Cellulophaga sp. L1A9: one gene and its partner. The protein of the gene in region 1 binds, or shares a complex with, the protein of each later gene. Links are inferred from orthologs where the notes say so. Each region holds a gene or a part of one and is shown in the gene's direction. Other genes may lie near its edges.

Region 1 (16,124 bases):
ATAGTATAACGGAAAGTTAACTCTCTCATCTAAATCAATAACTTCCCATACTGTTTTTGACCATAGAATATCTCTATCATCAACATAACCATATTGCAGAGGAGCGTCATTATCAATCTCTATTTGAGCTTCAGTTTTCTTACCTATCTCTTCGGGTTTTTTGGCATTTAATATATTTGCCTGAGCCACCATTGATATTGGTAATAAAGTTACCGCACCAATTAATAAAACATTTTTCCAATTCATTTTTAAAAATTTATTTGTTTTTACACCTTTACTGAAATTCGTTATAAGTTGTTTAAAAACTACGTCCTTATAAACTTATAACGCTTTTCAATAAATTTTATTACTAGTTTGTAAGTTCAACCACTACTGGTGATACTTTTTTCAACCTGTAAGACTTGTTATTTGTTATATAAGCTTCAATATCAAATATCTGAACAGCATCTCCACGACCAGCTCTTTTCAAAGCAGATTTAGCAGCACCATTTAATTTGTTACCTCTAACTACTACAGTAGGCTGACCTGGAACTTTAAATTTGAACCCACTTACAGCAAGATTTAAATCGAAATCGAAATCTTCTAATAATGCACCAACAGTAGATATTTCTAAGTTCGTTCTAGGCATTTTAGCTGAGTTAGTTTCTCCTCTAATAGATCCATTAGGTCTTGGAATATCTTTAATTCTGAATTTAGCTGGTGTATTTATTCTTGAACCATCTGGTAACACACCAGAAGCCATAATAGTTACTTCTCTACCAGTACTAGGATTCATCACATATTGACTACCAGATCTCTTAGATAATCCAGGAGCAGAAGCATTAACTTTGTTATCAGGAATACCTGGTATAGAGATGGTCATTGGGTTAGCAACACCACGATACACAACATTCATTTTGTCTGCTGCAATTAATGCCGCATTTGGCTTAGAAATTGTTGCGAATGAATTATTTACTTCTACAGGAACTTCCGTACCATCTTGCATAAAGAAAATTGTACCTGCAACTACGTGATCTCCAGGATTACCAGTATTAATTAACATTTTAACGCCTCCAGCTTCAAGCTTGTAATCTGTATCCGCTGTCAACTTTTTACCATCAAGAGTTAATTCTGCTCTAACAGGTGTAGAAGAGTTATCTGTTTTACTAATGATAATTTTACCATCATATTTTTCTCCAGCATAAAAAGCAGATTTAGATCCGAAAAGAGAAGTTTTAAAGTTTGTTAAAGAAACTTGATCTGTTAAGTTACCTTCTAACATAGATTTTAAAGCATCTTCTTCTGTTGACTTAATATCAGCTTGTAACGCTGTGATTTTAGTTAAAGAAGCAATTAAAGGAAAGCCTTCATAATGGTAATTTAACCAATCTTGCTTTGTTTTATCTTTCTTTTCTACTTTACCATTAGCATCACCAGTTTCAAATCTAGCAATAACCGATGATTTTAATTTCGCTGGCACTAATACAGAAACTTTAGTACGGTAGTCTTCAATTTTTTTCATGAATTCTTTACCGCCTGCTGCTAAATTATCTCCTGCGAAGAATTTTTGATCTAAAAAGTCAGATTTATCCATTACTTGGTAATCTTTTGGATCTTCAACACCTTTAGTCATACCTTCTTTAAGAGCTTCTAAATAATCATAATACTCTTGAGATAATTTTTGTACTGTTTGTGCTTTTTTGAAATCTTCAGCATATTTAGCTGCATCTTCCGAAGCCTTTGTTTCAAGACCTTCTAAGAATGCTAAATTATTATCTGATGTTTTCTGGTTAGAAACTTCCATCTTCTCATTCATAAGACCGAATGCCGCTAGAACTTCTTTACTCATATTCAGGGCTAACATACAAATGAACACTAAGTACATTAAGTTAACCATTTTCTGACGTGGTGACTGTTTTCCTCCTGCCATGTTTTTTTCTAATTAAATTTTAGTTAATTTTTGGGGTTTGATTATTACTAAAACTAATTAGTTTCTTGTCATTGCAGATAACATACCTCCGTATACTCCGTTAAGAGACGATAAGTTTGTAGATAACGATGCCATTTGATCTTTTAAAGCAGTAGAGTTCTGAACAACTTCTTCATTGATTGAAGCTTGTTTGCTAGCACTTTCTAACTGTACTTTATATAAACTATTTAATGATTCCATTTGAGAAGCAGCTTGCACCATTTCATCAGAATACTTACGAGTAGATTCCATAGCATCTACTGTAGGAGCGATACCTTTAGCAGCACCTTCAAAATTTCTAATGCTAGTTCCTAAGCTTTCCATTAAGCTTGCATCTACACCAGCTTCTTTTAATAAATCATCTAATTTTTTAGATAAAGAAGCTTCTGATTCTTGTACTTCAGCAGCAACACTATTTGCTTTTGCAACACCTTCACCACCTACTAATTCAGGATACACTAATGCCCAATCATATTCGTCATCTAAAGGCTCAAATGCACTAATGGCAAAAATAAGCGCCTCTGTAATAAGACCGATTGCAAGTAGAATACCACCATTCAATGGTCCTAATTCCCAGTGTAAAATTTTGAATAATGCACCTATAATAACGATTGATGCTCCAAGCCCATAGGCCATGTTAAATAATTTCTTTGTTGCTTTTGACTGTGCCATAATTTTAATTTAATTTCAGGTTAATGTTAATAATAACGATTTGGTTTAATTTAATTCGACTTTATGTATAAACTTGTATTACTTATTTAAGGGTTTGTTTTCTTCAACGCCCATGTAATCTTGTACTGTTCTAAATCCGATATAACTACGTGCTGAATCTTGGTATTCGTAATCTCTGGTACTTACCTGTAGGAAATAAGCAACATCTTTCCAAGATCCTCCACGGATAACTTTTCTTGCATTTTGTGATGAACCAGCATTTGGGTTCATTGTTGAAACATACTCGTAAGAGTTAGGATCATAACTAGAATCTGTCCATTCAGATACGTTACCCGCCATGTTATATAAGTTATAATCATTAGGCTCAAAAGATTTTGCTTCTACTGTATACAAAGCTGTATCTGCTGCATAATCTCCTCGCTGCGGTTTAAAGTTTGCCATAAAACAACCTGTGTCGCTTATAACATATGGACCACCCCATGGGTATGTCCCACTTTCAATACCACCTCTTGCAGCATATTCCCATTCTGCTTCTGTTGGCAATCTAAATTGATTTACAAACTGAGCTCCTTTAGATTTTTGATCATCGTTCTTAAGCTTAGTTCTCCAGTTACAAAACGCTTTAGCTTGCTTCCAACTCACTCCTACTACAGGGTATTCACTGTAGGCATCATGCCAAAAGTAATCGTTATGCATTGGTTCGTTATACGAGTATTCAAAATCTCTAATCCAAACTGTTGTATCAGGATATATTTCTAATTCTTCTTGTTTAATGAAGTCTTTTCTACTGCCTTTACCCTTTGCACGTGCAGCAGCTTCAATATCCATCCAAGAATATTTATACTTCAATTGTGTAACGTCTATAGTACGTTCTCCATTATAAGCTTCCTCTTCAGAAATATATAATTTGTCCATTACCTCAACATAGTATTCATCTGGGTATTCCGAAGTATCCCAAACTAAATCTTGATCAAGGTTTAACCCTCTACCTTCATATCCGGTATCACCCATTCCTGAGTAATTATCAAGCATATACTTGTCATAAGATGATAACTTAGTGGTATCTGCATCTTTAAATGCATAGTCACCAATGCCTCCATCATCTGGACCTAAACCTAATTCATCTGCTAGGATAGCCAGTTTAGTTCTTACGATAGAGTCTCGTACCCACTCAACAAATTGTCGGTATTCGCTGTTCGTAATTTCTGTGTCGTCCATATAGAAAGAGCGTACAGTAACTGTTTTGGTTGGCGCGTTGAGAACTTTAGCCTGATCTTCTTCACTCTTCCCCATAATATAGGATCCCTGAGGGATCAATTCCATACCATGAGGCTTTTCTGGATACCATTTTTTTCCTTGGACTCCAACTAGTTCTCCTTTTGTTTTAGACCCACAACTGCTGAGTAAAACAACAAACGCTATAGATGATAACAATAGCTTCTTCATACTTAGGTTAAATTTCGATTAAGACTGTAAATTAAAAACACTTTTATTATTCTCTAAAACTACGTTTTAATTAAAATATTGTGTCAATGTGTATTATCCTTTACTTTTTTTTATTTTAATTAAAGCCCTTTTTATAAGCTTTAAACCATCGCTCAGGAATAATTTGATTGCAAGCATCAAAATAGTCCTGCTCCATGCAAGATAATAACGCTGGTATATTTGATTTATTATGTGCCGTTAAAATTGTTGGCACCTCTACCCACCATCTATTCGTAAGATTACTTTTATGAAATATTAAATCTTCATCATCCGTAGGCACTATAAACTTTGTAAAGTCCTCACTTTTCACAAAAGGAGATTCCTTCACTCTATAATTATGACCTTCAATAAAATACCAAATAATTTGTGCTGTAAGCTGATAAGACTGTGGTGTATTTTCTCCTTCATAGACTCCAAAAATAGTTACCTTATCACTAATACCTGCATAACGAGCAATTGCACAAATTTCTTTTCCATTAAAACCATTGGGTGAAAAATTCTCAGACATAGAGATTTCACTAGCTTTAATTGCGCGTAAATCTACGCTCACAATATTGGCATTACGTAATATAGGCTCTGCTAATGTAATGTTAGCTGAGATTTCTCCTAAACGATAAGCATCAAAGAAAAGATGTTCCATTAAATCTATTTCTTCTTGCGCGCAAAAATAACTTTGATAGCCTATATTAGAAAAATTAAATAGATTGTTTGGCTTATCTGTTATAATCTTACTCATATAAGAGTGTGATGAAATAAGCTCATCAGCATCTCCAAAATCAAAACGACTATCTACCGCCACTAAGTTTACCATACTCCGTAAACCATCAAAAGCTCTATATGCAGGATAGGTAATATCTTGTGTTGCACCAATGATTATGGCGATTACATCTTCTTCAAGAAGCCCTGCTACAATTTCTTTGACAACAAAATAGGTATCTGCAACGGCTTCTCCCTGGTTAATATCTCCTAAATCTACTATGGTACTATCCCAGTTACCAATCATCAATTTATAAAGTTGACGACGAACTTCAAACAACTCTAGGTCTTCGGATTTCTTTTCAAAGGCATTTCTAGATTCATTGACTCCAATAATTGCAAAGGAAGCATTAGCGAGCACGGGCAACCCATTTCGCTGTGTGTGCTTATGAATTTTATTCCCTAATGCTTGTGCCGGAAGTAATTTACAAGATGCTACTAATTTATCATCAACAGGAACTAAAAAATCAAATGCCATTAAAAATTGAATGTTTTGAGGATTACTATAAACTTATTGACTCAAATATAATACACCTTCTTGAATTGGCGCAATAAAAGTACGTTTCAAGAAGGTGTATTGGTAAAAAATTATAAATGTATATTTATTTTGCCTTTTTCTTTGGCGCAGCTTTTTTCTTTGGTGCAGCTTTTGCCTTTTTCTTCGGCGTTTTCTTTTCTATCATAGCTTTTGCTTGCTCAAGAGTAATTTTAGTAGCATCAACTTCTTTTGATAATTCTACTTTTATTTTCCCCTTAAGCACATTATGCCTACCCCAACGTGCTTTTTCTACACGAATGCCTTCTTCTTTCCAATCATGTATAACCTTATCAATCTCCTTCTGTTTCTTTGTTTCGATAAGTTCAATAATATCATCATTAGACAAATTATCAAAATCATATTTTTTATTGACATTGATAAACATTCCGTCCCACTTTATAAAGGGACCAAAGCGACCTGTACCTTTGGTCACCTCTTTATCTTCATAATGAGCTACGGGAGCATCTGCTTTTTCTTTTGCTATAATAAGTTCTACTGCTCTTTCAAAAACTACATCAAAAGCACTTTCTCCTTTATCTAATGAAATAAATTTCTCTCCGAATTTTACATAAGGACCAAATCTACCCACGTTTGCTAAAACTTCTTGTCCTTTGTACTCTCCTAGTGTTCTAGGTAGGGTAAAAAGTTCCATAGCTTCATCAAATGTTATGGTGTTTAAAGATTGTTCCGGCAATAAACTAGCGAATACTGGCTTTTCTTCTTCTTCAGATGATCCAATTTGAACCATAGGACCAAAGCGACCTAAGCGCACCAATACTTGTCTTCCAGATTTTGGATCTGTACCTAAAATACGTTCTCCACTAGCCCTGTCCGCATTCTCTTCTACATCAATTACTTTAGGGTGAAAATCTTTATAAAAGTTCTTCATCACTTTTTTCCAATCCTCTTTCCCTTCCGCTATTTCATCAAAATCTTCTTCTACTTTAGCGGTGAAATTATACTCCATAATTCCAGAAAAGTGACTTACTAAAAAGTCCGTAACAATCATACCAATATCTGTTGGTACTAATTTTCCTTTATCAGATCCTACGTTTTCTGTTAGATTGTTCGTTGCTACAGCGTTGTTTTCAAGAACTAACTGCACATACTTACGCTCTACACCTTCGATAGTTCCTTTTTCGACATAGCCTCTATTTTGAACTGTAGAAATTGTTGGCGCATAGGTAGATGGTCTACCAATACCTAATTCCTCTAACTTCTTAACTAAAGATGCTTCTGTAAAACGATATGGAGGTCTGCTAAAACGTTCTGTAGCAGTAATATAATTATTAGTCAATGCCTCCCCTTTTTTCATTGCAGGAAGCATTCCTTCTTGCTCTTCAGATGCATCTTCATCATCAACATCTTCCATATAAACTTTAAGGAAACCATCAAATTTAATAACCTCTCCGTTTGCAGTGAACTCTTGATTATGACCAGAACAACTAATTTTTACATTAGTTCGCTCTAATTGGGCATCACTCATTTGAGAAGCAAGTGTACGCTTCCAAATAAGTTCATATAATTTTTCTTGATCGCGCTCTAATGAAACGTTTTGAAGTTTCATATCCGTAGGTCTAATAGCCTCATGCGCCTCTTGAGCTCCTTTACTTTTTCCTTTAAAATTACGAGAATTGCTATATTCTTTTCCGTAATTTTCTACAATTGCTTCTTTCGCGGCATCTAGTGCTTCTTTTGATAAGTTTACACTATCCGTTCTCATATAGGTAATTAAACCTGCTTCGTACAAACGTTGTGCTACTTGCATGGTTCTTCCTACTGAAAAATATAATTTACGTGATGCTTCTTGTTGTAAGGTAGATGTAGTAAATGGTGCTGCCGGAGATTTTTTTGCTGGTTTTTTATCTAAACTTGCTACCGCAAATTTACCATTCATATTCTCCTTTAAAAAAGCCTCTGCCTCTTCTTTCGTTGCAAAAGTTTTATTAAGTTTCGCTGAAAATATACTGCCTTCATTTGTTTTAAATTGGGCTGTAATCTTAAAAGATGCCTCTGGAGTAAACCCTTCAATATCTCTTTCACGCTCTACAATTAAACGCACTGCTACAGATTGAACTCTACCCGCAGAAAGACCTGGTTTTATTTTTTTCCATAGGACAGGAGATAGTTCATATCCCACTAGTCTATCTAAAACCCTTCTTGCCTGTTGTGCATTTACAAGATCATAATTAATCTCTCTAGGGTTTTCAATTGCTTTTTGTATTGCAGACTTTGTAATACTATTAAAAACAATACGTTTGGTTTTACTTTTATCTAATTTTAGTTCCTGTTCTAGGTGCCATGAAATAGCTTCCCCTTCTCGATCCTCATCACTTGCTAACCATATAGTGTCTGCTTTCTTCGCTAAATCTTTAAGTTTTTTAACTAAAGCTTCTTTGTCTTTACTTACTATATATTTTGCTTCAAAATCATTTTCAACATCTACTCCTAATTCCTTAGAAGGTAAGTCGGCTATATGACCAAAACTGGATTCTACCTTGAAGTCCTTTCCTAAAAATTTCTCTATTGTTTTTGCTTTTGCAGGAGACTCTACGATTACTAAATTCTTTGCCATTGACTAGTTTTTGGTCTTACAAAAGTATACCAATTTTTTAATTTTACGCTGTATCCTTACTATATAGGTGATATTTAGTATTATAAATGCAACTAAAAACTCTTTTTAGGCGTCCTATATTTAATAAAAAAAAAGAAGGTTTTTATTACCTATTATTGCAAAGAAAGTGTGCTTAGCAAAGCTATAGAACGCTCTTCATATTGATACTGATACAACACGTCATCTCCAACCATTAAAAGGCTATTTTTCAGCGGAATAACATCAAAAGTTATGATGTTTTCAAAGTGATTTAGTGCTTCTAAATTTTCAACATCTGTTTTATCATACACCTTTAATCCTGCCTTCCCGTCACACACAAAAATCAGGTTATCTTTTAAGCCTAAACCATAAGGTTCTTCCATCTCATAAGATTTTAAAAGTGTCGGATTTTTAATATCCTGAATATCGATAACAAACAATCCGCTTTCTGTTGCCCCACAAGAATTTCCTCCACGAAGGGTTACATAAGCATATTTATCATCTACCACTACAGGATCACAAGCAGTACCATGTTGAAATTCTGAAACAAATTGCGGAGTACTAGGGGAAGAAATATCATAGATATACATTCCACTCTTGCTTCCTAAAAATAAATATTGATTGCGATTAAAAATGGTCTCAATATCAAAACCTGCGTAAACATCGTCTAGATCTTTCGGGTTTTCTAAATTTGAAATATCAAAAACATTAATATTATGACTGTCTACTGCATACAAATAATCGTTAACAATTTTAAAGCGGGCTAAAGAACCGCCTTGCCCTACAGATGCGCTATTTGTTACCGCATCTAACATAATACCACCACCAAAACGCTCTTCATATTCTGATATCAGTCTTGGCTCCGATGCTGTCTCCCATCCTATTATAATTTCATTTTCAGAATCTACACCATCATAGTCATAAAAATCGGCCATAGGCCAAATAACATTCCCTCTCAAAACGTCTTCTAATCTATTTACCACTTGAATATTATCAAGATTTGAAATATCAATGATCACTAAGTCCGTCAAACTATCCGCAAACAAATAGTTATCCTTGACAGAAATATCAACATTACCAGGAATTTTTATATATGCTATTCTCTCAGGAGCCTCGGGGTTTTTATTATCAATCACATGAACACCCTGATGCTTGTCATTTATAAAAATATAGTTTTCATACGCATAGATTTTCCCAGATTCCTCTATAAATTGAGGGAGGTAAAACTGTTACTCCGTTTTTAAAATCTTCTTTTGAAATAATCAAAGGCTTCGCAACTATGTAATCTGCATACTTATCATCATCTTTTGGTTTCACAAGAAACAAATCCTATCGTTGAGATAAAAAGTAAGGCTATAAAAAAATATTTCATGAGTTGTTCGTTTTTCAATTGATTATTTATCAGATGCTTAATGATCTAATTGGTTGCGAAAAAAACTAAAAATTCTGATAAACCATAGTCTGAATACTGCTTTCATCATCTAAAACAATTCTCAATAATTCATAAGAAGCAATAGGTTTAAAATTAAAAGGGTGCGCCATAATAGCCACGCCACTTTTTTTCTTTACCCTATTCCCCATACCAGTAACCATATCTATATTTGGCTCATAATCACCATTAGGTATATGTTCTGTTACAATACAATAGGGATAATTCTTAAGTTGAGATAAAAAAGATTGAATCTCTGCATTTGAAAGATGCTGTAATACTTGCCGAACAAAAATACAATCTGCCTTTGGCAAGTCTGCTTCACAAATATCTAAGCACAAAAACTCTAAATTATCATTCTTAAATCTTGCTTTGTTCCTTTCAATTAAGGCTGGGACAATATCTACCGCAAAATATTTCTCAGAAAAGCCTATTAACTGATTTCCAATATTAAAATCGCCACAACCAACATCACAAACAACGAGCGGACTTTCAAAAGACTTTAAAAAAGCAGACACCTCCTTTATATAAGGTTCAGTAATGGCATCTACATGTGAACCATCTCCTGAATAAAAATCAAACTCAGCTCCTCCCCATAAATGATTCTCATAAATTTGATGCATCACATCTTTAGTTGCCCACCGTTTTTTCGGGGATTGATTTTTACTTTTTTTCATTTTAGAACACACTGCTTTTCAAGGAGTAAATTTGATAAATTTAATCTAGACTACAAATTTCACTAATTTTTAACTGCCAATTTGACAGAACACTTCTAAAAATCATATCTTTGCAGTCCTAATAAAACATTCTGTTGATTATCATAGTACATGGAGAAAATTATTAATGAAGAAAACCAAGGTCAACCTGTTGCTCTTGATAAAATTTCTGGAAATGGCCGCAAACTATATATTGAAAGTTACGGGTGCGCCATGAATTTTTCGGATAGTGAGGTTGTTGCTTCTATTCTTGCTAAAGAAGGATTTAATACCACACAAATTTTAGAAGAAGCAGATCTTGTTTTGGTAAACACATGTTCTATTCGAGAAAAAGCAGAACTAACCGTGCGTAAACGTTTGGAGAAATTCAATGCCGTAAAAAAAACTCGCCCTCACATGAAGGTTGGTGTTTTGGGTTGTATGGCCGAACGTTTAAAGAGCAAATTTCTTGAAGAAGAAAAAATAGTAGATATGGTTGTAGGCCCAGATGCCTATAAAGATTTACCTAATCTAATTCAAGAGATTGACGAAGGTAGAGATGCCGTGAATGTTATTTTATCTAAAGAAGAAACTTACGGAGACATTAGTCCTGTTCGTTTACAAAGTAATGGCGTTAGTGCATTTGTTTCTATTACCAGAGGTTGCGACAATATGTGTACCTTTTGTGTGGTACCTTTTACTCGCGGGCGTGAACGGAGCCGCGAACCACAATCTATTCTAAAAGAAATTCAAGACCTTCACGATAGCAACTTTAAAGAAATTACCCTTTTAGGACAAAACGTAGACAGCTATTTATGGTATGGTGGTGGCTTAAAAAAAGAGTTTGAAAAAGCTTCTGATATGCAAAAAGCAACAGCGGTAAATTTTTCATCGTTACTTGATACCGTTGCCAAGAAATTTCCTAAAATGAGAATTCGCTTTTCTACCTCTAACCCTCAAGATATGACTCTTGATGTTATTGAAACGGTAGCAAAGCATAAAAATATCTGCAATCATATACACCTGCCTGTCCAAAGTGGCAGTAATCGCATTTTAAAAGAAATGAATCGATTACATACCATTGAAGAATACATTACCCTTATTGACAATATCAGAAGAATTTTACCCGATTGTGCTATATCTCAAGATATGATTTCCGGTTTCCCAACAGAAACAGAAGAAGACCACCAAGCTACGCTTGATGTCCTAAAACGCGTTCAATACGACTTTGGATACATGTATTCCTACTCGGAGCGACCAGGAACTATGGCAGCAAGAAAACTAGAAGATAATGTTCCTGAGGAAACAAAAAAGAGACGTCTTGCCGAAATAATAGCAGTACAAAGAGAAAACGGGCATATTAAAACTAGAGAACATTTAGGTAAGATTGAAGAAGTTTTAATTGAAGGTTCCTCAAAAAAATCGGATCAAGATTGGATGGGAAGAAATTCTCAGAATGCCGTTGTAATTTTCGCAAAAGAAAATTATAATATAGGCGATTTAGTACGCGTAAAAATAACAGATTGCACCTCAGCAACTTTACTTGGTGAGGCTATTGAACTAGCAGATAATTAAGATTTTAACATGGAATCAGTACAAGCAACAAAACAGCGATTTGAAATCATTGGTAACGATTTAAAACTTAATCGTGCCATAGAAAAGGCAATTCAAGTGGCTCCAACAGATATTTCAGTATTGGTAACTGGTGAAAGTGGTGTTGGTAAAGAAGCTATTCCAAAAATCATCCATTCATTATCACACAGGAAACATGCAAAATATATTGCGGTTAACTGTGGTGCCATACCTGAAGGAACTATTGATAGTGAACTTTTTGGTCATGAAAAAGGGGCTTTCACCGGTGCAACAGCAGCCCGTAGTGGGTATTTTGAAGTTGCCGATGGCGGAACTATTTTCTTAGATGAAGTTGGCGAACTTCCTTTAACTACCCAAGTGCGTTTACTGCGTGTCCTAGAAAATGGCGAATTCTTAAAAGTAGGATCCTCGCAAGTACAAAAAACAAATGTTAGAATTGTAGCCGCAACAAATGTTAATATGTTTGAGGCGATAAAAAAAGAAAAATTTCGTGAAGATTTATATTATCGTTTGAGTACGGTTGAAATTGCATTGCCCCCACTTAGAGAGCGAAAAGAAGATATTCATTTGCTTTTTAGAAAATTTGCTTCAGATTTTGGTCAGAAGTATAAGATGCCAACCATTCGTTTAGAAGATAATGCTGTAGATGTATTATTAAAATACCGTTGGCCTGGAAACATCCGTCAATTACGAAATATTGCAGAACAGACTTCCGTCCTTGAAGAAAACAGAAATATATCGGCAGCAACATTAAGTGGTTATTTGCCAAATTTTGGCGGTTCTAACCTCCCTGCTATAGTAGATAAGCAGAAAAAAGATGGCGATTTTAGTAACGAACGCGAAATACTATACAAAGTATTGTTTGATATGAAGGCCGATTTGAATGATCTTAAGAAACTGACCTTAGAATTACTTAAAAATAACGATAGCGAAGAAGTCCAAAAAGATAACGAAAACCTTATTCGTAAAATATACGGTGGCAAGCATGAAGAGGATTATTCTCATGAGAATGAAGAAGAGAATGAAATGCTTCACCTTCCCGAACCCCAAACGGAAAATCCCTATTCAAAACCTAATGCAGAAGACAAATATCACTTCGCTGAGGAAATTGAAGTAGAGGAAACGCTATCTTTACAAGAAAAAGAGATAGAGTTAATTACAAAATCTTTAGAACGAAACAAAGGTAAAAGAAAAGCCGCCGCTGCTGAATTAGGAATTTCTGAACGCACCTTGTATCGTAAAATAAAGCAGTACGATTTATAATGAGTCAATTAAAACTTAAATCAAATACATTGAAAAAAACAATCTATTTCCTTGCATTAATCTTCACAGCCTTGAGCTTAAATGGATGTGGCGTATACAATTTTACAGGTGGAGATGTTGGAGAAGCAAAAACTTATGAAGTACGTTTATTTCAAAATTATGCCGCTCAAAGCCCCGGATCTACTTTTGAACCAGGCTTAGATCGTGATTTCACAAGAGAATTACAAGATTTAATTTTAAACCAAACAAGCTTAGATTTAGTTTCTTCTGGGGGCGATTTGGTGTATGAGGGAGAGATTACAGAGTTTAGAATTACACCTATGACCGCTACGGCCAATCAGACTTCTGCACAAAACAGATTAACCATGACGGTAACCGTGCGATTTTTTAATAATAAAAAAGAGGATGTAGATTTTGATCAACGCTTCTCTTTCTTTTATGATTACGGAGCAACGACAAGCTATAGCTCTATAAAGTCAACAGCACTAGATGCAATTTTTGAGCGTATTACACAAGATATTTTCAACGCATCATTAGCAGATTGGTAACCCTATGAACGTATCAGACTTCACATATCTTTTGCAACATCCTGAAAAATTGGTTTCACCAGTACAAACCAACCAATTGGATGATATTCTTGATGAATTTCCATATTTTCAAGCTGCGCGTGCCTTGCAATTAAAAGGGCTAAAAAATTTAAATAGCTTTAAATACAATAGCGCTTTAAAAGTAACCGCGGCTTATACCACTGATCGTGATGTTTTATTTGATTTTATTACATCTAAGGAATTTTTACAAAACGGAATTGCAGATCGTATTTCAGGGAGACAAGCACCATTAGAAGAAAAAGAAATTGAGTTTGAAACCATTACTTCTGAAGAAGTTAAAAAACCATTGCTTGACGAAAACGATGAAGACAAAGCACTTCCGCAGAGCGCTAAAGATGCAGATCAGATATTAGACCCTGCTTTATTTGCTTCAAAAGATCCTAATATTGATATTGAGATCGCGGAAGCTAAAAAAAAAGAAGAGGAACTAACGATTGGTGAGCCACTTCCCTTTACAAAAAAAGAAAAATATTCTTTCACAGAATGGATGCAATTAGCATCTAAAAAACCTATTGAAAGAGAAAAAATTGCCTCATTTGACAAAAAAGAGGAAATAACACTAGAAAAAGAACCCCTAAAAACCACTACAAAAAAGGTTTTAAGAAAAAAGAAATTCGATTTAATAGATCAATTTATAGAGAATAAACCTAAAATAATTCCAAAAGAAAAAAATTCTGTTCCAGTACCTATCGATGATCCAATGAAAATTGATAAAACAGAGTTAATGACCGCTACTTTAGCTAAAGTATACCTTGAACAAAAAAAGTATAAAAAAGCTATTCAAGCCTATAAAATTTTAAGTTTGAAATATCCAGAAAAAAGTAGTTTCTTTGCAAGCCAAATAAAATTAGTACAAAAAATACAAAAAGAAAATAAATGAGCACGTTTACAATATTCTTAATCCTTATAATCATTGTGAGTCTTTTATTGATGTTGGTTATAATGGTACAAAACCCAAAGGGTGGAGGCCTATCTTCAAGTTTAGGTGGTGGCGGTAGTCAAGTAGTTGGTGGAGTAAAAAAAACAGGTGACTTTTTAGATAAAAGTACTTGGACTCTTGCAACCATACTTATCGTACTAATTCTTTTATCGAATATTTCTTTGAAAGACAATTACGCACAAGCAGATTCTAAGCTTTTACAAGGCGATGAGATCGAAAATACAGTTCCTGATTCATTACCAGATCCTATTACGACTCCTGATTCAGAATAAACAATACGACACTATATATTTTAAAAATGCCAGCTTGGATGACAAGCTGGCATTTTTTTTTACAAACTGTCAGTTATTAAGCAATGGCATAATTTCTGCCATCCATAACGTAACAAAACTAAAATCAATTTAATAAAATTTAATCATATGGCTAAAGTTAATATTAAACCATTGGCAGATAGAGTTCTTATTGAACCAATGGCAGCTGAAACAAAAACTGCTTCTGGACTTTACATTCCAGATACTGCAAAAGAAAAACCTCAAAAAGGAAAAGTAGTAGCAGTTGGTCCTGGAACCAAAGATGAGCTAGTTACCGTTAAAGTTGGTGATACTGTTCTTTATGGTAAGTATGCAGGTACCGAGCTAAAATTAGAAGGTACTGACTTTTTAATGATGCGTGAAAGCGACATTTTAGCAATTATATAAATTATTTTTTTATTTCCGAATCCTCGGAAATCTTCTAAATTAAATTATACGATTAATTAAACAAATTCTCAATCTTTTGAGAATGACTTAAAACAAAATCAAAAATGGCAAAAGATATAAAGTTTGATATAGATGCACGTGACGGACTAAAAAGAGGCGTTGATGCACTTGCAAATGCAGTAAAAGTAACTTTAGGACCTAAAGGTAGAAACGTAATCATCAGTAAATCTTTTGGGGCTCCTGTAGTTACTAAAGATGGTGTTACCGTGGCAAAAGAAATAGAATTAGCAGATCCTTTAGAAAATATGGGTGCTCAAATGGTTAAAGAAGTTGCTTCTAAAACCAATGATTTAGCTGGTGATGGTACTACTACCGCAACAGTTTTAGCGCAAGCAATCGTAAAAGAAGGATTAAAAAACGTTGCTGCCGGTGCTAATCCAATGGATTTAAAAAGAGGTATCGACAAAGCTGTTGAAGCTATCGTAGAAGACTTAGCAAAACAAGCAAAGAAAGTTGGTGATTCTTCTGACAAAATAAAACAAGTTGCTTCTATTTCTGCTAACAATGATGAAACTATTGGTGAGTTAATCGCTAAAGCTTTCGGAAAAGTAGGCAAAGAAGGAGTTATTACTGTTGAAGAAGCTAAAGGAACAGACACGTATGTTGATGTTGTTGAAGGTATGCAGTTTGATAGAGGATACCTTTCTCCTTACTTCGTTACCGATTCAGAAAAAATGGTTTCTGAATTAGAGAATCCTTACATTTTACTTTTTGACAAGAAAATTTCTTCAATGAAAGATATTCTTCCTGTTTTAGAGCCAGTTGCTCAATCAGGAAAGCCTCTTTTAATTATTGCAGAAGATGTTGATGGTGAAGCATTAGCTACTTTAGTAGTAAACAAATTAA
Region 2 (16,048 bases), 290 kb from region 1 along the record:
CAGTAAGTATCCTACCAACGTCGCCTTCAGCTCTTTGTTCAAGTTGCTCACTACTAACTTCTGCAACTGCATATCCTAGTGCTTGTTTGGATTTTTTAATTCCTTGCGCAGTAACAACAATTTCTTCTAGCGCTTGTGCATCTTCGGTCATTGCAACGTTAACGGTAGTTAAAGAGCCAACAGTCTTCTTAGAGTCTTTTTGTCCTACATAGGAAAAAAGTAAGACGTCTCCAGATTTACTTTGTATAGTGTAATTTCCGTCAAAGTCTGTTTGTGTCCCAGTGGATGATCCGACTACCACAATGTTAACTCCGGGTAGTGGAAGACCGTCTTGGTCTGTAACTGTACCCGAAATCGTCTTTTCTTGTGCAAATGTTAAATGCACAACAAACGCTAATAGAAGCGTAAGGATTCCATTTCCTTTTGTTTTCATTATTTTTTATTTTGAATTAGTTGCTGCAATAATCTAAATAATATGTTAATTATCCTAAATTATTTAATATTATTTTAAGAATTAGAGTCAAAAGTGTTAATGTCTTTATGAACGTTGAGTTATTTTGCTGTTTTGTAGATTTGCTTTGCTGGTTTTTTATAAATTGATAATACTTGAAAAGCATTTTGATTTTCGGGGTTTATATGTTAAGGAAAATAATTAAATCAAATAAAAGTGATTAACTATTTGAATTAATGGGATTTATTACTACATTTGCCGACCCTTAAAAAAGGGTAAGTTATATATATAGACACAATTATAGTATGCCAACAATTTCACAATTAGTACGAAAAGGAAGGGCCACGATTACTAAGAAGAGTAAATCGGCTGCTTTGGATTCTTGTCCTCAAAGAAGAGGGGTTTGTACTCGTGTTTACACTACTACACCTAAAAAACCAAATTCTGCAATGCGAAAAGTTGCAAGGGTAAGGTTAACAAATGGTAAAGAGGTAAATGCGTACATCCCTGGAGAAGGACATAATTTACAAGAGCACTCGATAGTATTAGTAAGGGGCGGAAGAGTTAAAGATTTACCAGGTGTTAGGTATCATATCGTTAGAGGGGCTTTGGATACAGCAGGTGTTGCTGGAAGAACTCAACGTAGATCTAAGTATGGTGCTAAAAGACCTAAGAAGTAATCAAGCTTTAAACAGAAACAATGAGAAAAAAACAAGCTAAAAAGAGACCTCTTTTACCAGATCCAAGATTTAATGATCAGTTAGTGACACGTTTTGTTAACATGATGATGTGGGATGGGAAGAAGTCTGTAGCGTACAAAGTATTTTACGATGCTATTGATATCGTAGATGAAAAGAAAACAGATGAAGAAAAAACGGCTCTAGAGATATGGAAAGATGCTCTTTCTAATGTTATGCCTCACGTAGAGGTTAGGAGTAGAAGAGTTGGGGGTGCTACATTCCAAATTCCTATGCAAATTAGACCGGATAGAAAAATATCAACAGCTATGAAATGGTTGATTAGTTTTGCTCGTAAAAGAAACGAGAAAGCTATGTCGCAGAAGTTAGCTGGAGAGATACTAGCAGCTGCTAAAGAAGAGGGTGCTGCCGTTAAGAAAAGAACAGATACTCACAAAATGGCAGAAGCTAACAAAGCTTTCTCTCACTTTAGATTTTAATTATCAGAAATGTCAAGAGATTTAAAATTTACTAGAAATATAGGTATTGCTGCTCATATTGATGCGGGTAAGACAACCACTACAGAACGTATATTGTTTTATACGGGTGTGAGTCATAAGATAGGTGAGGTTCATGATGGTGCTGCTACTATGGACTGGATGGAGCAAGAGCAAGAACGTGGTATTACTATTACTTCTGCTGCTACTACATGTACTTGGAATTTCCCGATGAAAAATGGGGAGAAGATAGAGGAAACTAAGCCTTATCATTTCAATATAATTGACACACCTGGTCACGTTGATTTTACGGTTGAAGTAAACCGTTCTTTACGTGTATTAGATGGGTTAGTTTTCTTATTTAGTGCTGTTGATGGTGTTGAGCCTCAATCAGAAACAAACTGGAGATTAGCTGATAATTATAAAGTTCCAAGAATGGGCTTTGTAAATAAAATGGATAGACAAGGTTCTAACTTTTTAATGGTTTGTAAGCAAATCAAAGAAATGTTAAAATCTAATGCTGTGCCAATCGTTTTGCCAATAGGTGACGAGGCTGACTTTAGAGGTGTTGTAGATTTAGTTAAGAATAGAGCTATTATCTGGCATGAAGATAACTTCGGGGCAACTTTTGATGTAGTTGACATTCCTGAGGAAATGAAAGCTGAAGTTAAAGAGTATAGAGCTAATCTTATTGAGGCGGTTGCTGAATATGATGATACTTTGATGGAGAAATTCTTCGAAGATGAGAATTCTATTACTGAAGATGAAGTTCATGCAGCTTTAAGAGCGGCGGTTATGGATATGAGTATCATTCCAATGATTTGTGGTTCTTCATTTAAAAATAAAGGTGTTCAGTTTCTTTTAGATGCTGTTTGTCGTTACTTGCCTTCTCCAATGGATAAGGATGCGATAACAGGTATGGACCCTGATACTGAATTACCTATTACTAGAAAACCGGATGTTAAGGAGCCTTTCGCTGCTTTAGCGTTTAAGATTGCAACAGATCCTTTTGTTGGTCGTTTAGCATTCTTTAGAGCGTATTCTGGTAGGTTAGATGCAGGTTCTTATGTATTGAATAATCGTTCTGGTAACAAAGAACGTATTTCTAGAATATACCAAATGCATGCTAATAAGCAAAATGCAATTGATTATATAGAAGCTGGGGATATAGGTGCAGCTGTTGGTTTTAAGGATATTAAAACTGGTGATACTTTATCTGCAGAAAAGCATCCAATTGTTTTGGAAAGTATGGACTTCCCTGATCCAGTTATTGGTATCGCGGTAGAGCCTAAAACTAAGGCAGATGTTGATAAATTAGGGATGGCTTTGGCTAAACTTTCTGAGGAAGATCCTACATTTACAGCAAGAACGGATGAATCTTCAGGTCAGACAATTATATCTGGTATGGGTGAGCTTCACTTAGATATTATTGTAGATCGTTTAAGACGTGAATTTAAAGTTGAAGTTAATCAAGGTCAGCCTCAGGTTGAATATAAAGAAGCTTTGACGAAAACTGCTGGTCATAGAGAAACTTATAAAAAGCAATCTGGTGGTCGTGGTAAGTTCGGTGATATCGTATTTGAGATGGGTCCTGCTGATGATGATTTCGAAGGAACTGGTTTACAGTTTGTTGATCAAATTAAAGGTGGACGTATACCAAAGGAATTTATTCCTTCAGTTCAAAAAGGATTTACTGCAGCAATGAAGGCTGGTCCTTTAGCTGGTTATGAGATGGATCGTATGAAAGTTGTTCTAACAGATGGATCTTTCCACCCTGTGGATTCTGATGCACTTTCTTTTGAATTAGCTGCTAAAATGGGGTACAAAGCTGCTGGTAAAGCTGCTGGTGCTGTTATTATGGAGCCTATTATGAAAATTGAAGCTTTAACACCTGAAGAAAACATGGGTGATATTGTTGGAGATTTAAATAGAAGAAGAGGTACTATTACTAACATGAGTGATAGAGCTGGTGCTAAGGTGATAAAAGGTGAAGTTCCATTATCGGAAATGTTTGGTTACGTTACGGCGTTAAGAACAATGTCTTCTGGTAGAGCGACATCAACAATGGAATTTTCACATTATGCGGAGACACCTTCAAATATTTCTGAAGAGGTAATCAAAGCAGCAAAAGGTTTAACCGCTTAATTTTACGAAAATGAGTCAAAAAATTAGAATAAAACTTAAATCATACGACTATAATTTAGTAGATAAATCTGCTGAAAAAATAGTTAAAACTGTAAAATCTACAGGAGCTGTTGTAACTGGACCAATTCCGTTACCAACACATAAGAAAATATTTACTGTATTGCGTTCTCCTCACGTTAATAAAAAGTCGAGAGAGCAATTTCAGTTAAGTTCTTATAAAAGACTTCTAGATATTTATAGTTCTTCTTCAAAAACAATTGATGCTTTAATGAAGTTAGAGTTGCCAAGTGGTGTCGAAGTAGAGATCAAAGTATAATTATACTTGTAAGCAATTTGTATTGCGAGTAACATGTCCTAAGCGTTTCGCAAGGGAAAAACGGAAAAATAAAATCAGGGTCGATTTATTTTGACCCTTTTTTTTATTCAAGAATTGAGAGTTAATAAAAGTTAATACTAATTAATTAAATTAAATATGTCTGGGTTAATAGGAAAGAAAGTAGGCATGACTAGTATTTTCGATGAAAATGGAAAAAACATTCCATGTACAGTAATCGAACTAGGTCCATGTGTAGTTACCCAAGTCAGAACCGAAGAGGTAGACGGGTATAGTGCCCTTCAATTAGGTTTCGATGACAAGGCAGAAAAACGTGCGAATAAGGCCGAATCAGGTCATTTCAAGAAAGCAGGTGTTTCTCCTAAGAAAAAAGTCGTTGAGTTCCGAGATTTTGAAGGTGATTACAAATTAGGAGACACTATTGGTGTTGATTTATTTGTTGAAGGTGAATTTGTTGATGCCATTGGTACATCAAAAGGAAAAGGTTTTCAGGGTGTTGTTAAAAGACACGGCTTTGCTGGTGTTGGTCAAGCAACTCACGGTCAACATAACAGACTTAGAGCTCCTGGTTCTGTAGGTGCTGCTTCTTATCCTGCGAGAGTATTCAAAGGGATGAAGATGGCCGGAAGAATGGGTACTGATAAGGTGACTGTTCAAAACCTTAAGGTTTTAAAAGTAGTTCCAGAAAAAAATCTTTTAGTTTTAAAAGGTTGTGTGCCTGGTCATAAGAACGCTTACGTAACTATTGAGAAGTAATGAAGGTAGCAGTTTTAGATATTAAAGGAAAAGAAACAGGCAGAAACATAGAGCTTTCTGATGCTGTTTACGGTATAGAGCCAAATAAGCATGCTGTTTATTTAGATGTAAAGCAATATTTAGCGCACCAAAGACAAGGTACGCATAAGTCTAAAGAAAGAGCTGAAATAGCTGGTAGTACAAGAAAAATAAAGAAACAAAAGGGAACAGGTACTGCTCGTGCGGGTAGTATTAAATCTCCAGTTTTTAGAGGTGGTGGTCGTATTTTTGGCCCAAGACCAAAAGATTATAAGCAAAAATTAAATAAGAATTTAAAACGTTTAGCTAGAAAATCTGCTTTAAGTATCAAGACAAGTGAAAAAGCGATTTTAGTAGTTGAAGATTTTAATTTTGATGCTCCAAAAACAAAAGATTTTAAGAATGTTTTGAAGTCTTTAGGCTTGGAAAATAAAAAATCTTTATTTGTGTTGGGTGATTCAAATAATAATGTATATTTGTCGTCACGCAATTTGAAAGGGTCTGAAGTTATAACTAACTCAGATTTAAGCACTTATAAAATTTTAAATGCTAATAACATTGTGCTTCTAGAAGGTTCTTTAGAAGGAATTGAGTCTAACTTAACTAAACAATAAGAACATGAGTGTGATAATAAAGCCAATTATAACAGAAAAAATGACTTCAGATAGTGAGTTGTATAACCGTTATGGCTTCATTGTAAACCCTAAGGCAAATAAGCTTCAGATTAAAGAAGCTGTTGAAACTGCTTACGGGGTTTCTGTTGAGAAAGTTAGAACTATGAATTACGGGCCTTCAAGAAAGACTCGTTATACGAAAACCGGAGTTCAACATGGTAAATCTAATGCTTATAAGAAAGCAATAGTTCAGGTTGCAGAAGGTGATATAATCGATTATTACAGTAATCTATAATAAAGACTAAAGACAAAAAATGTCAGTTAGAAAATTAAAACCAATCACTCCAGGACAGCGTTTTAGAGTAGTAAACGGATTCGACGCGATTACTACTGATAAGCCGGAGAAGAGCTTGCTTGCTCCGTTAAAAAAGTCCGGAGGTAGAAACAGTCAAGGTAAAATGACGATCCAACACAGAGGTGGAGGTCATAAGAGAAGGTATCGTTTGATAGATTTCAAAAGAGACAAGCAAGGAGTTGCTGGTGTCGTTGATTCTATTCAATATGATCCTAACAGAACAGCATTTGTAGCTTTAATTAACTATGCTGATGGGGAAAAAAGATATATAATAGCACAAAATGGATTGCAAGTCGGTCAGGAGATTACTTCTGGCGCAGACGCTACTCCTGAAATTGGTAATGCACTTCCTTTAAGTGTTATTCCTTTAGGTACTATTATTTCTTGTATAGAACTACGTCCAGGGCAAGGAGCTGTAATGGCAAGAAGTGCTGGTACATTTGCTCAATTAATGGCAAGAGATGGTAAGTTTGCTACGGTAAAACTTCCATCTGGTGAAACTAGATTAATTTTAGTTTTATGTTTGGCTACAATTGGGGCGGTATCTAATTCTGATCATCAATTACTTGTGTCTGGTAAAGCAGGTAGAAGTAGATGGTTAGGTAGAAGACCAAGAACAAGACCGGTTGCGATGAACCCTGTTGATCACCCAATGGGTGGTGGTGAAGGTAGAGCTTCAGGTGGTCACCCAAGATCTAAGAACGGTATACCTGCTAAAGGTTATAGAACACGTTCTAAGACTAAGGCTACAAATAGATATATATTAGAACGTAGAAAGAAATAAAAAGTAGAAAGAAATGGCACGTTCATTAAAAAAAGGACCTTACGTTCACTTTAGTTTAGAAAAGAAAGTTCATCAGAATATAGATTCTGGTAAAAAGACTGTGGTTAAGACTTGGTCAAGAGCTTCAATGATAACACCAGATTTTGTTGGTCAAACTATCGCTGTTCATAATGGTAGACAATTTGTTCCTGTATATGTTACAGAGAATATGGTTGGTCATAAATTAGGAGAATTTTCACCAACTAGATCTTTTAGAGGTCACGGAGGTTCGAAAAATAAAGGAAAAAAGTAAGCTATGGGAGTTCGTAAAAAACAAATGGCCGAAAGAATAAAGGCGGAGAAAAAGCAAATTGCTTTTGCGAAATTGAATAATTGTCCAACTTCACCAAGAAAGATGCGTTTAGTAGCTGATTTGGTAAGAGGGGTTCAAGTGGAGAAGGCACTTGCAATTTTAAAATTCAATTCTAAAGAAGCTTCTCGTAAATTGGAGAAATTACTTTTATCAGCTATTGCAAACTGGCAGGCTAAAAATGAGGATGCTAGTGTAGAAGATGCTGATCTCTTTATTAAAGAAATTAGAGTTGATGGTGGCGCTATGTTGAAAAGACTTAGGCCGGCACCTCAAGGTAGAGCACACAGAATTAGAAAACGTTCCAATCACGTAACACTAGTGTTGGATTCTAACAATAATGTACAAAGCTAGATATGGGACAGAAAACAAATCCAATCGGAATTCGTTTAGGCATCATTAGAGGATGGGAGTCTAACTGGTATGGTGGAAATGATTACGGTGATAAATTAGCCGAAGATAATAAAATCAGAAAATATGTTCATGCTCGTTTAGCGAAAGCTAGTGTATCAAGAGTTATTATTGAGCGTACTTTGAAACTTATTACTATTACCATTACAACTGCAAGACCTGGTATTATTATCGGTAAAGGTGGTCAGGAAGTAGATAAGTTGAAAGAGGAGCTTAAGAAAATTACTGATAAAGAGGTTCAGATCAATATTTTTGAAATTAAGAGACCTGAGTTAGATGCAAATCTTGTAGCTGCTAGTGTTGCGCGTCAAATAGAAAATAGAATTTCTTTTAGAAGAGCAATTAAAATGGCAATAGCTGCAGCGATGCGTATGAACTCTGAGGGAATTAAAATTCAAATTTCTGGACGTTTAAATGGAGCGGAAATGGCTCGTTCTGAAACTTATAAAGATGGAAGAATACCATTATCTACTTTTAGAGCAGATATCGACTATGCTTTACATGAAGCGCATACTACTTATGGAAGATTAGGTATTAAAGTGTGGATTATGAAGGGTGAGGTTTATGGTAAAAGAGATTTATCTCCTTTAGTTGGTATGGAAAAAAGCCAAGGTGCAAAAGGTGGTAAGCAAGATGGTAACAAGAAACCACGTCGTAGAAAGTAATTTTTAAAGAAGTAGAAAAATGTTACAACCTAAAAGAACCAAGTTTCGTAAGACACAAAAGGGTAGAATGAAAGGGATCTCAGGAAGAGGTCATCAGCTTTCAAATGGTATGTTCGGTATAAAATCTTTAGATACAAGTTTTATTACATCAAGACAGATAGAAGCGGCACGTATTGCTGCTACTAGATTCATGAAGAGAGAGGGTCAAATGTGGATTAAAATATTTCCAGATAAGCCAATAACCAAAAAACCTCTAGAGGTTCGTATGGGTAAAGGTAAAGGTGCTCCTGAATATTTTGTTGCCGTGGTTTTGCCAGGTAGGATTATGTTCGAAATTGCTGGTGTGTCTCAGGAGGTTGCAAAAGAGGCTTTACGTCTTGCAGCACAAAAATTACCTGTTAAAACAAAGTTTATTGTTGCTAGAGATTATTCAGCTTAATTTTTAATTGTAAGGAATTATGAAACAATCAGAAGTAAAGGAATTATCTGTTGAGGAGTTAGGCTCTAAATTAATAGAGGCTAAAAAGCAACATTCAGACCTGAAAATAGCGCATAGCGTTACTCCGTTGGAAAACCCGCTTCAAATAAGAAGAGCGAGAAGAACAGTGGCTAGAATAGCGACAGAATTAACTAAAAGGGATAACCAATAACTGGTTCTGCTTTATGGAAAAAAGAAACTTAAGAAAAGAGAGAGTAGGAGTTGTTACTAGCAACAAAATGGAGAAATCAATTGTGATTTCAGAAGTTAAGCGAGTAAAACATCCTATGTACGGAAAGTTCGTATTAAGAACTAAAAAATATGTTGCACACGATGAAGCAAATGATTGCAATATTGGTGATACAGTAAGGATAATGGAAACACGTCCTTTAAGTAAAACTAAATGTTGGAGATTGGTTGAAATCATTGAAAGAGCTAAATAATTATGTTACAGCAAGAATCAAGATTAAAGGTAGCTGACAATACTGGGGCAAAAGAAGTTTTGACCATTAGAGTGTTAGGTGGTACGAAGAGAAGATACGCTTCTGTAGGAGATAAAATAGTTGTAGCTGTTAAAGAAGCTACACCTAATGGTACTATTAAAAAAGGTGCTGTATCAACTGCAGTTGTAGTTAGAACTAAAAAGGAAGTAAGAAGACAAGATGGTTCTTACATTCGTTTTGATGATAATGCTTGTGTTCTTCTGAATCCAACTGGTGAAATGAGAGGTACACGTGTTTTTGGACCTGTAGCGAGAGAACTTCGTGATAAGCAATTCATGAAAATTGTATCATTAGCTCCAGAGGTGCTATAACATTTAGAATCAGATGAAAAAGCTAAAAATAAAAGTAGGAGATATCGTTAGAATCGTAGCTGGAGACCATAAAGGTGTTGAAGGTAAGATCATGAAGATTGATTTTGATAAAAACAAGGCAATTGTTGAAGGTGCTAATTTAGTATCTAAACATGAAAAGCCAAGTGCAAAAAATCCTCAAGGTGGTATCGTAAAGAAAGAGGCACTTTTACACATTTCTAATTTAGCATTGATAGATGCTAAATCTGGTAGCACTACGAGAGTAGGTTACGATGTTAGAGATGGGAAAAAAGTTAGAGTCTCTAAAAAATCTAATGAAGTAATATAGTTATGGCTTACGTTACAAGGTTAAAAACAGAATACAATGAGCGCATTATTGGCGCTCTTAAAGAAGAGTTTGGGTATAAGAACGTTATGCAAGTTCCTAAGCTAGAGAAGATAGTTGTTAGTAGAGGTGTTGGTGCAGCTGTAGCAGATAAGAAGTTAATTGACCATGCGGTTGAAGAATTAACTACGATTACTGGTCAGAGATCTGTAGCAACAATATCTAAGAAGGATGTTGCTTCTTTTAAGCTTAGAAAAGGTATGCCGATTGGATGTAAAGTTACCTTAAGAGGTGAAAGAATGTTCGAATTTCTTGATCGTTTAGTTACAAGTGCACTTCCTAGAGTTAGAGATTTCCAAGGTATTAAGGCTACTGGCTTTGATGGTCGTGGCAATTATAACTTGGGTGTTACGGAGCAAATTATTTTTCCTGAGATAAATATTGATAAAATCAATAGAATCAACGGAATGGATATTACCTTTGTAACTTCTGCACAAACAGATAAAGAGGCGAAATCATTACTAACTCAATTGGGACTTCCTTTTAAAAAGAATTAAGATGGCTAAAGAATCGATGAAAGCCCGTGAGGTTAAAAGAGAAAAAACTGTAGCAAAGTATGCTGAAAAGAGAAAGGCTTTAAAAGCAGCTGGTGACTATGAAGGCTTACAGAAACTACCTAGAAATGCTAATCCAGTACGTTTACATAATAGATGTAAGCTAACGGGTAGACCTAGAGGGTACATGAGAACATTTGGTGTTTCACGTGTAACTTTCAGAGAAATGGCAAACGAAGGGTTAATACCAGGAGTTAAAAAAGCTAGCTGGTAGTCAATACAAATATTAACTGGTATCAGGTTTAGTGTTAATACTAAAAACCAATACTGCAAATTAGTACATATGGTAACAGATCCAATTTCGGATTATTTAACAAGAATTAGAAATGCAAGTAGCGCTGGGCACAGAGTTGTCGAGATTCCTGCTTCTAATCTTAAAAAAGAAATGACTAAAATATTATTCGAACAAGGATATATTTTAAGTTATAAGTTTGAGCCAAATAAGGTTCAAGGCACGGTTAAAATAGCTTTGAAGTATGATAAGCTAACTAAAGAACCTGTGATAAAAAAAATTATGCGTATAAGTAAACCAGGATTACGTAAGTATGCTGGTTCTACTGATTTACCAAGAGTACTTAACGGATTGGGTATTGCAATCGTATCAACTTCTCACGGGGTAATGACGAGTAAGCAAGCTAAGCTAGAAAAAGTTGGTGGTGAAGTATTATGTTACGTTTATTAATACTATAAAGATTTAAGAAATGTCTAGAATAGGTAATAATCCAGTTGCGATACCTCAGGGAGTAACCGTTGAGATAAAAGATAATTTAATTACTGTAAAAGGTAAGTTGGGTGAGTTAACTCAAGAATATAGCGCTGTTGAAATAAAAGTTGAAGATGATCAAGTTTTTGTAACTAGATCTTCTGATGTAAAAGAGCATAAAGCTAAGCACGGTCTTTACAGATCGTTGATTAACAATATGGTTGATGGTGTATCTAAAGGGTGGACTAAAGAATTGGAACTTGTAGGTGTAGGTTATAGAGCAAGTAACCAAGGTCAGAGATTAGATTTGGCTTTAGGTTTTTCTCATAATATAGTTTTGGATTTAGCTCCTGAAGTTAAAATTGAAACGATATCTGAAAAAGGTAAAAATCCAATTATTAAGTTAACATCGTTCGATAAACAATTAGTAGGTCAAGTGGCTGCTAAAATTAGATCCTTCCGTAGGCCAGAGCCGTACAAAGGAAAAGGTGTGAAGTTTGTTGGAGAACAATTAAGAAGAAAAGCTGGTAAGTCAGCATAATAAGTAGAATTATGGGATTATCAAAGACTGAAAGAAGACAGCGGATTAAAAGAAGAATACGTAAAGTTTCTTTTGGAACTGCTGCAAGACCGAGATTATCGGTTTTTAGAAGTAACAAGGAAATTTATGTACAGGTTATAGATGATAACAGTGGAGTAACTTTAGTTGCCGCATCTTCAAAAGATAAGGAGATTGCTGATGTTAAAGGAACGAAGACTGAGATTGCTAACTTAGTAGGTAAAACTATTGCAGAGAAAGCAATTAAAGCTGGTGTTGAGACAGTAGCTTTTGATAGAGGTGGTTGTTTATATCACGGTAGAGTAAAATCATTAGCTGAAGGAGCTAGAGAAGCAGGACTTAAATTCTAAATATATATGTACCAGAAATACAAAAACGTAGAAGTTGTAAAACCAGGAGGTCTTGATTTAAAAGATCGTTTAGTTGGTGTACAAAGAGTTACTAAAGTAACAAAAGGTGGTAGAGCATTTGGTTTTTCTGCTATTGTTGTTGTTGGTGACGAGAATGGCGTAGTTGGTCAAGGTTTAGGTAAGTCTAAAGAAGTTGCTACAGCTATTTCTAAAGCAATTGATGACGCTAAGAAAAATTTGATTAGAATTCCTTTGAATAAAGGAACGATACCTCACGAGCAAAAAGGTAAGTTTGGTGGAGCTAGAGTTTATATTCAGCCTGCATCTCACGGTACTGGAGTAATTGCTGGTGGTGCTGTTAGATCGGTATTAGAGGCAGTTGGGGTTCATGATGTATTGTCAAAATCTCAAGGATCTTCTAATCCACATAATGTTGTTAAGGCTACCTTTGATGCTTTATTGCAGATTAGAGATGCTAAGACAGTTGCTTCACAAAGAGGAATTTCTCTTGAAAAAGTTTTTAAGGGATAAATTAAGGTATTATGGCAAAAGTTAAAGTAAAGCAGGTTAAGAGTGGTATTAAAAAACCTCTTAGACAGAAAAAGACTCTTGAGGCACTTGGTTTAAGAAAATTAGGTCAAGTTGTAGAACATGAGAATACTCCTAGTATTATGGGTATGATAGCTAAAGTTAACCACTTAGTTTCAATTGAGGAAGCTTAAAAAAATATAAAGATGAATTTAAATAGTTTAAAACCAGCTGAAGGCTCAATTCACCGTGCAGGTAAGATTGTAGGACGTGGACAGGGTACTGGAAAAGGTGGTACTGCCACTAGAGGTCATAAGGGTGCTAAATCTAGATCTGGATATTCTAAAAAGATTGGTTTTGAAGGTGGGCAAATGCCCCTTCAAAGACGTGTTCCTAAATTTGGTTTTACAAATATTAATAGAAAGGAATACGCTGGTATTAATTTAGATAAATTACAATTACTTGTAGATAATGGAATCGTTAAAGATGCTGTTAATTTAGAAGTATTAGTTCAAACTAGATTAGCCAGAAAATCTGACTTAGTAAAAATATTAGGTGGAGGTGAGTTAAAAACTTCTCTTAAAATATCAGCACATAAATTTACTGCTACTGCTAAAGCTGCTATTGAAGCTGCTGGTGGCGAAGCAATAAGTTTATAAGAAATACACTATGAAGAAATTTTTCGAGACATTATCTAATATTTGGAAGATTGAAGAGTTAAAGGGGAGAATTCTTGTTACTCTTGGTTTGTTGTTAGTTTATAGATTTGGGGCGCAAATTGCGCTTCCAGGGATAGATACTACACAACTAGGAGCTTTGACTTCTGGTACTGAAAACGGAATCTTTGGAATATTAAATGCTTTTACAGGGGGTGCTTTTGCAAAAGCCTCTGTTTTTGCGTTGGGTATTATGCCTTATATTTCTGCTTCTATTGTAGTGCAATTAATGGGTATCGCTATTCCTTATTTGCAAAAGCTTCAAAAAGAAGGTGAAAGTGGGAGAAAAACAATCAACCAGATTACAAGATGGTTAACTATTGGTATTTGTATCTTACAGGCTCCTACTTATTTATTAGGTTTAAGTCAGTTTGGTGTTCCGGATAGTGCTTTCGTTCTTGGTAAAGGTTTAGACTTCATGATTCCTGCAGTTATTATTTTGGTAACTGGTACCGTGTTTGCAATGTGGTTAGGAGAGAAAATTACTGATAGAGGTATCGGTAACGGTATTTCTTTATTGATTATGGTTGGTATTATTGCTACATTACCTCAAGCCTTTGCGCAAGAAGCTATTTCTAGGTGGGAAGGAACTGGAGGTCCAATGTTAGTTTTAATTGAAGTTATTATTTGGTTTGTGGTTATTTTACTAAGTGTTTTATTGGTAATGGCGACGCGACAAATACCAGTGCAATATGCTCGTAGATCTGCTTCTGGTGGCTATGAGAAAGATGCAATGGGAACTAGACAATACATTCCTTTAAAGTTGAATGCATCAGGTGTTATGCCAATTATCTTTGCACAGGCAATTATGTTTGCGCCGGGACTTATTGGAAAAACATTTAATGAAACAGCATGGGGTCAATGGATGGAAGTTCAATTTCAAGATATCTTCGGATTGGCATATAACTTATTATTTGCATTCTTGATTATTGTATTTACATATTTCTATACTGCAATTACCGTTCCTACGAATAAAATGGCTGATGACTTAAAAAGAAGTGGCGGTTTTATCCCTGGAATTAGGCCTGGAGCAGAAACTGGTGATTTTTTAGATAAGATTATGTCTTTAATTACGTTACCAGGATCTATTTTCTTAGCTTTGCTGGCTGTATTGCCTGCGTTAGTTGTTAAGTTGATGGATGTTCAACCAGGTTGGGCAATGTTTTATGGAGGTACATCACTTTTAATTATGGTGGGTGTGGCAATAGATACAGTACAACAAGTTAATTCGTATTTATTAAATCGTCATTATGACGGTCTAATGAAGACAGGTAAAAATAGAAAGGTAGCATAAGTTATGGCTAAGCAATCAGCAATAGAGCAAGACGGTAGCATCATAGAAGCATTGTCAAATGCAATGTTTCGTGTAGAGTTAGAAAATGGTCATGTTGTAACTGCCCATATCTCAGGAAAAATGCGTATGCATTATATAAAATTACTTCCAGGTGATAAGGTAAAATTAGAAATGAGCCCTTATGATTTGAGTAAAGCAAGAATTACATATAGATATTAAGATAATAGGATGAAAGTTAGAGCATCATTAAAGAAGAGAAGTGCCGACTGCAAAATTGTTCGCAGAAAAGGTAGATTGTACGTAATAAACAAAAAGAATCCTAGATTTAAACAAAGACAAGGGTAGTTATGGCAAGAATTGCAGGTGTTGATATACCAAAACAGAAAAGAGGGGTAATTGCTCTTACTTATATCTTCGGAGTAGGTAATAGCAGAGCTAAAGAAATTTTAGCGAATGCCCAAGTAAGTGAAGATACAAAGGTGTCTGATTGGAATGATGATGAAATTAGTCGCATTCGTGAGTCAGTTTCAGCTTTCACTATTGAAGGAGAACTTCGTTCTGAAACTCAATTAAACATTAAACGTTTAATGGATATTGGTTGTTATAGAGGAATTCGTCATAGATCTGGTCTTCCATTAAGAGGACAAAGAACTAAGAACAACTCTAGAACAAGAAAAGGGAAGAGAAAAACTGTTGCGAACAAGAAAAAAGCAACTAAATAATAATTAGACAGTCATTAGTATTTGGACGTTAGAAGAATCTGTTTGAAATCGAAAGGTTTAGGATTCCAATAACTCAGAACTAACACTAGAAACTTAAAAATATGGCAAAGTCAAATACAAAAGTTGCAAAGAAACGTAAGGTTATTGTAGAATCTGTTGGTGAAGCTCACGTAACAGCATCTTTCAATAACATTATTATTTCTTTGACAAACAAAAAAGGAGACGTTATTTCTTGGTCTTCTGCAGGTAAAATGGGATTTAGAGGTTCTAAAAAGAACACACCTTATGCTGCGCAGATAGCATCTGAAGATTGTGCTAAAGTAGCACATGAAGCGGGATTAAGAAAAGTAAAAGTTTACGTTAAAGGACCAGGAAATGGTAGAGAATCTGCAATCAGATCTTTACATAATGCAGGTATTGAAGTAACAGAGATTATCGATGTTACACCAATTCCTCATAATGGTTGTAGACCTCCTAAAAGAAGAAGAGTATAATTTTAATTACTAATAGTCCTTTTAAAATAGGATATTTCACAGAAAGTATTGATACGATTATCGAAGGATAAGCCTTAATTCATAATCATACTTTCAAACAATAAGAAGATGGCAAGATATATAGGACCAAAAACAAAAATTGCACGTAAATTTGGCGAGGCAATATTCGGAGATGATAAATCTTTTGAAAAAAGAAATTTCCCTCCAGGACAACACGGTAACGCTAGACGTCGTGGTAAGAAATCTGAATATGCTGTTCAGTTAATGGAAAAGCAGAAGGCTAAATATACTTACGGTATTTTAGAAAAACAATTTAGAAACATTTTCGCTACTGCAAAGAGAAAAGAAGGTGTTACTGGTGAAATTTTACTTCAATTATGTGAATGTCGTTTAGA

What was found.
Region 2: the proteins of secG (region 1) and secY are in contact, whole or in part, in a crystal structure (PDB 5AWW), measured with the Thermus thermophilus proteins. The link is inferred for Cellulophaga sp. L1A9 from one-to-one orthologs. Residues at the interface, in WP_223903268.1 of Thermus thermophilus: Tyr5, Ile9, Tyr12, Leu13, Ala16, Leu19, Val20, Val23, Leu24, Gln26, Glu27, Pro28, Gln30, Gly31, Ala32, Asp34, Leu35, Met36, Gly37, Gly38, Ser39, Ala40, Asp41, Leu42, Phe43, Ala45, Arg46, Val48, Tyr53, Thr56; in WP_096411648.1 of Thermus thermophilus: Leu14, Gln16, Arg17, Phe20, Ile34, Pro35, Pro37, Ile72, Arg108, Arg109, Asn112, Gln113, Arg116, Ile117, Ile120, Pro145, Gly146, Trp147, Phe152, Phe155, Val156, Val159, Thr160, Val162, Ala163, Gly164, Ala166, Leu167, Trp170, Glu173.

Annotation. Positions count from the first base shown.
Region 1 is NZ_CP047027.1:1,156,545-1,172,668, forward strand. What follows is about bases 13,194-16,124. They hold secG (preprotein translocase subunit SecG), read left to right. Parts: upstream 13,194-14,456; coding sequence 14,457-14,792; downstream 14,793-16,124. Other genes in these bases: GQR94_RS05040 (LptE family protein), read left to right, coding at 13,194-13,520; GQR94_RS05045 (hypothetical protein), read left to right, coding at 13,525-14,460; groES (co-chaperone GroES), read left to right, coding at 14,940-15,218; groL (chaperonin GroEL), read left to right, coding at 15,323-16,124. Also shown: gliding motility protein GldN, read right to left, coding at 1-246; gliding motility protein GldM, read right to left, coding at 350-1,909; gliding motility protein GldL, read right to left, coding at 1,967-2,620; gliding motility lipoprotein GldK, read right to left, coding at 2,699-4,066; GQR94_RS05010 (formimidoylglutamase), read right to left, coding at 4,182-5,339; topA (type I DNA topoisomerase), read right to left, coding at 5,464-7,974; GQR94_RS05020 (LVIVD repeat-containing protein), read right to left, coding at 8,127-9,128; GQR94_RS05025 (class I SAM-dependent methyltransferase), read right to left, coding at 9,430-10,098; tRNA (N6-isopentenyl adenosine(37)-C2)-methylthiotransferase MiaB, read left to right, coding at 10,249-11,691; GQR94_RS05035 (sigma-54-dependent Fis family transcriptional regulator), read left to right, coding at 11,701-12,972; more of GQR94_RS05040, read left to right, coding at 12,972-13,193. UniProt on the Bacillus subtilis protein: Involved in protein export. Participates in an early event of protein translocation.
Region 2 is NZ_CP047027.1:878,127-894,174, reverse strand. What follows is about bases 12,412-15,266. They hold secY (preprotein translocase subunit SecY), read left to right. Parts: upstream 12,412-13,096; coding sequence 13,097-14,437; downstream 14,438-15,266. Other genes in these bases: rpsK (30S ribosomal protein S11), read left to right, coding at 15,261-15,266; rpsM (30S ribosomal protein S13), read left to right, coding at 14,785-15,159; ykgO (type B 50S ribosomal protein L36), read left to right, coding at 14,666-14,782; infA (translation initiation factor IF-1), read left to right, coding at 14,441-14,656; rplO (50S ribosomal protein L15), read left to right, coding at 12,634-13,086. In the rest of the region: GQR94_RS03720 (SusC/RagA family TonB-linked outer membrane protein), read right to left, coding at 1-433; rpsL (30S ribosomal protein S12), read left to right, coding at 757-1,131; rpsG (30S ribosomal protein S7), read left to right, coding at 1,152-1,628; fusA (elongation factor G), read left to right, coding at 1,638-3,770; rpsJ (30S ribosomal protein S10), read left to right, coding at 3,781-4,086; rplC (50S ribosomal protein L3), read left to right, coding at 4,243-4,860; rplD (50S ribosomal protein L4), read left to right, coding at 4,860-5,492; rplW (50S ribosomal protein L23), read left to right, coding at 5,497-5,787; rplB (50S ribosomal protein L2), read left to right, coding at 5,807-6,631; rpsS (30S ribosomal protein S19), read left to right, coding at 6,645-6,923; rplV (50S ribosomal protein L22), read left to right, coding at 6,927-7,334; rpsC (30S ribosomal protein S3), read left to right, coding at 7,337-8,056; rplP (50S ribosomal protein L16), read left to right, coding at 8,076-8,495; rpmC (50S ribosomal protein L29), read left to right, coding at 8,515-8,706; rpsQ (30S ribosomal protein S17), read left to right, coding at 8,720-8,977; rplN (50S ribosomal protein L14), read left to right, coding at 8,980-9,348; and 8 more genes. UniProt on the Bacillus subtilis protein: The central subunit of the protein translocation channel SecYEG. Consists of two halves formed by TMs 1-5 and 6-10.